DNA from 2 places in the Rosenbergiella sp. YN46 genome. Region 1 is predicted to be linked to the other one. Evidence: predicted binding sites of a transcription regulator. Region 1 holds the regulator's gene; the other holds the start of a gene.
What was found. The regulator Fur, encoded in region 1, represses iron uptake genes when iron is present. The targets are predictions, from matches to a motif close to ATAATAATGAGAACNACTATCAA.
Positions count from the first base shown of each region.

Region 2: V3W49_RS12570 (Nramp family divalent metal transporter) is a predicted target of Fur. The motif match lies at 1,257-1,279, and genes of this name have one in related genera.

Region 1 is NZ_JAZHEE010000006.1:45,466-47,873, forward strand. Features, by position in the region: gene fldA (flavodoxin FldA) at 86-616, shown strand; gene fur (ferric iron uptake transcriptional regulator) at 908-1,360, shown strand; gene glnS (glutamine--tRNA ligase) at 1,469-2,408, opposite strand, start outside.
Region 2 is NZ_JAZHEE010000015.1:38,010-40,417, forward strand. Features, by position in the region: gene V3W49_RS12565 (NupC/NupG family nucleoside CNT transporter) at 1-956, opposite strand, end outside; gene V3W49_RS12570 (Nramp family divalent metal transporter) at 1,319-2,408, shown strand, end outside.

The sequences.
Region 1 (2,408 bases):
CTCGAAGGGCTTCTGCTATGATTGCCCTATCCGTGGGCATTACGCAGCCACCATACTTTTTTAGATTCAAGAGGTTACTTTACTCATGGCAATCGTAGGCATTTTTTTCGGCAGCGACACCGGCAACACCGAAAATATCGCGAAAATGATTCAGAAACAGCTCGGTAAAGAAGTTGCTGAGGTGCATGATATTGCTAAAAGCAGCAAAGAAGACCTGGAAGGCTTCGATATTCTGCTGCTTGGAATCCCGACCTGGTACTATGGTGAAGCGCAGTGCGACTGGGACGACTTCTTCCCCACGCTGGAAGAAGTCGACTTCAACGGTAAGCTGGTTGCGCTGTTTGGTTGCGGCGATCAGGAAGACTATGCGGAATACTTCTGCGACGCGTTGGGCACCATTCGCGACATTATCGAACCGAACGGCGCCACCATTGTGGGCCACTGGCCGACCGAAAGCTACCACTTCGAAGCGTCCAAGGGGCTGGCCGATGACGACCATTTCCTGGGCCTGGCTATCGACGAAGATCGTCAGCCGGAACTGACCAACGAGCGCGTTGAAAAATGGGTTAAGCAGATCTCCGAAGAGCTGCATCTTGATGAAATTATCAACGCCTGATAATAGCCTGCTGCGGCGCGATCTGCGCCGCATTAATAGATATAACCGATAGTAATAATTGATACAATTTTTTAACTTTGCCCCACTAAGTAGTACAATATGTCCGGTAAAATGGGCTCAGATGCCGCATCTGGCATAAATTTTCCCACTTTTTTATTCACATTTTTGCAGGTTGAACGCGGTTTTCATTTACCCTTCACGGCTCTATAATGAGACGCATTCATCTTTTTTTATGAATTCTATGCAGTGCTCCAGAGGAGCTAAGTCATTAAGCAACAGGACATATTCCGCATGACTGACAACAATACCGCATTAAAGAAGGCCGGCCTGAAAGTCACGCTTCCCCGGTTAAAGATCCTGGAAGTGTTACAGGAGCCTGAAAACCATCATGTCAGTGCGGAAGACTTGTACAAACGACTGATCGATATGGGGGAAGAAATTGGTCTGGCCACGGTTTACCGCGTGCTGAACCAGTTCGACGACGCAGGTATCGTCACCCGTCACAACTTTGAAGGCGGAAAATCCGTTTTTGAACTGACGCAGCAGCATCATCACGATCATCTTATTTGTCTGGACTGCGGCAAAGTGATTGAATTCAGCGATGATTCTATTGAAACACGGCAGCGTGAAATTGCCACCCGGCATAATATCCGCCTGACCAACCACAGCCTCTATCTGTATGGCCACTGCGCCGAAGGCGACTGTCGGGAAAGCGATGACGCCCATGAGGTCAGCAAGAAGTAATCACGTCCGGGCCAGCGTCAAAAAAACCGGAGAGCGCTCTCCGGTTTTTTATTGCCATAAAAAACCCCACCATCGTGGGGTTTTTTGTTTGTACCGACGATATCGCGCTTAGCCGCCAGTCTTCGCCCAGGTATCGCGCAGACCAACAGTGCGATTAAACACCGGTTTGTCGGCGCTGCTGGTCAGTCCGTCAAGACAGAAGTACCCTTCACGCTCGAACTGGTAAGCCTTTTCCGGCTGCGCCGCTTTCAGGCTCTGTTCGCCATAACCCTGCTTCACCACCAGCGACTCGGGATTAATGGTGGAAAGGAAGTCTTCCGCCGCGCCCGGGTTCGCCACGCTGAACAGGCGATCGTAGAGGCGAATTTCGATAGGCAGCGCATGGGCGGCGCTGACCCAGTGAATCACCCCTTTTACCTTGCGCCCATCGGCCGGATCTTTACTCAGCGTATCGGCATCGTAGCTGCAGCGGATCGCGGTGATATTTCCATCGGCGTCTTTTTCCACCTCTTCGGCTTTAATCACATAGGCGTTGCGCAAACGCACCTCTTTGCCCAGCACCAGGCGCTTATACTGCTTGTTCGCTTCTTCGCGGAAGTCGGCGCGATCGATCCAGATTTCGCCGCTGAAAGGCACCTCACGGCTGCCCATTTCCGGACGATTCGGGTGATTCGGCATAGTAACCATCTCGCTCTGCCCCTGCGGATAGTTAGTAATGATCAACTTAACCGGATCGATAACCGCCATCGCACGCGGCGCGTTCTCGTTGAGATCTTCGCGAATACAGGCTTCCAGCGACGCCATTTCAACGGTGTTGTCCTGTTTGGTAACGCCGATACGCTTACAGAATTCACGGATAGCCGCTGCGGTATAGCCACGACGGCGCAGGCCAGAAATGGTCGGCATGCGCGGATCGTTCCAGCCTTCAACGATCTTTTCGGTCACCAGCAGGTTAAGCTTACGCTTGGACATGATGGCGTATTCCAGGTTCAGGCGCGAAAATTCGTACTGGCGCGGATGAGCCGGGATAGTGATGTTGTCCAGCACC
Region 2 (2,408 bases), on a different contig from region 1:
GCGACAAACTCGTTGGAAACCAGTTTGGTAGCCATAATGCTGCCAGCCTGAAGCGCTTCGCTGGCCGGAACCCCCATCATCCAGGCAACCGGCCAGAAGATGTAGCCCAGAATACCCTGGAAGGAAATGCCCAGTACCGCGGCAAACAGCGCATTCAGGGCGGAGATCAGCGCGATAAAACCGATCAGCATCGCGGCGACGATAATCGCGACCTTAAAGCCCGCCAGAATATATTCCCCCAGCATCTCGAAGAAGCTTTGCCCGGCATGCAAATTGCTCATTTGCAGGTTTTCATCGCTGCCTTCCACGCGATAGGGATTGATGATAGACAGGACAATAAAAGTGCTGAACATATTCAGAACCAGCGCAGCGACCACATACTGTGGCTCAAGCATGGTCATATAGGCGCCGACGATCGACATAGATACTGTGGACATTGCCGTCGCGGCCATGGTGTACATGCGGTTGCGTGACATCTTGCCCAGTATGTCCTTATAGGCGATAAAGTTTTCCGACTGCCCCAGAATCAGCGAGCTCACCGCGTTAAAGGATTCCAGACGCCCCATGCCGTTCACTTTCGAAAGCAGGGTACCGATAAAGCGGATAACGACGGGCAATACCCGAATATGCTGCAGAATGCCGATAAGCGCTGAAATAAAGATGATGGGGCACAGCACTTTCAGAAAGAAGAAAGCCAGTCCCTCGTCGTTCATTTTGCCAAAGACAAAGTCAGTGCCTTCACTGGCGAAGCCCAGCAGTTTCTCGAACATTGCTGAGAATCCCTTCACAAACCCAAGTCCTGCCTCCGAATGCAGGAAGAACCAGGCCAGCACAACTTCAATGACGAGTAGCTGGATGACGTAACGAATGCGGATTTGTTTCCGATCGTGGCTAACCAGCAGCGCGAGCAGTGCAACTACGGCAATCGCCAGAATAAAGTGCAGAACGCGGAACATGTTGGCTCCAAATTATGATGAAGGTTTAATTTCGGCGCACATTCTATGAAACACAGAATAATAAAACGAGATAAAAGTCACATTATGCTGACATGGGTTACGCACTAACCTCAATCCAGGGTCAACCCCTGTTATGTAATGTTAATTAAAACAGTGAAACGTTATGTAGTTCTGATAGAATGATCATAAGACCGCTGATTTTTCATTCGATGACATTTATCTATCAGCGTAGTCGTCCAAACCCCGCCTTTCATTGTTTTCAGCTATCACAACGATCGGGAATCCCCCAATTAAATGCACTTGATAATCATTCGCATTTTGGTAGCATGAAACATAGCAAAGGCTATATTTCTGAGGCAGAGATGACAAACAGTCGCATAGAAGCTAATACAGGGCGGGCGGCACGTAAGCTAAGACTGGCGCTGATGGGGCCAGCGTTTATTGCGGCTATCGGTTATATCGATCCTGGTAACTTCGCTACCAATATTCAGGCTGGTGCCAGTTTTGGCTATCAGTTGCTGTGGGTGGTGGTCTGGGCCAACCTGATGGCGATGCTGATTCAGATCCTGTCGGCAAAACTGGGTATTGCCACCGGTAAAAACCTGGCTGAGCACATTCGCGATCGTTATCCGCGTCCGCTGGTCTGGTTCTGGTGGATTCAGGCGGAAGTTATCGCCATGGCGACCGATCTGGCGGAATTCATTGGGGCCGCGGTGGGCTTTAAGCTGCTGCTGGGTATCTCTTTGCTGGAAGGGGCGGTGCTGACCGGTATCGCGACCTTTCTGATCCTGATGCTGCAACGCCGCGGGCAGAAGCCGCTGGAAAAAGTGATTGGCGCGCTGCTGCTGTTTGTGGCCGGCGCCTATATTGTGGAGCTTATCTTTTCACAACCGCATCTGCCGACGCTGGCGAAGGGGATGATTATACCCGGATTGCCGAACGGCGAAGCGGTCTTCCTGGCGGCCGGGGTACTGGGCGCCACCATTATGCCTCATGTTATCTACCTGCACTCTTCACTGACCCAGAACCTGCACGGCGGCACTAAACGCCAGCGCTATAGCGCCACCCGCTGGGACGTCGCCATCGCCATGACGATTGCCGGCTTCGTTAACCTGGCGATGATGGCGACTGCGGCGGCGGCATTCCATTTTAGCGGACACACCGGGGTGGCAGATCTGGATGAAGCCTATCTGACTCTGGAGCCGCTGCTCAGCCATGCGGCCGCGACTATTTTCGGTCTGAGCCTGGTGGCGGCGGGTCTGTCGTCTACGGTTGTAGGAACCCTGGCAGGCCAGGTGGTGATGCAGGGATTTGTGCGCTTTCATATTCCTCTGTGGCTGCGCAGGGCTATCACCATGGCGCCTTCGTTTGTGGTGATTCTGATGGGGCTGGACGCGACCCGCATTCTGGTGATGAGCCAGGTGCTGCTTAGCTTTGGTATCGCGCTGGCGC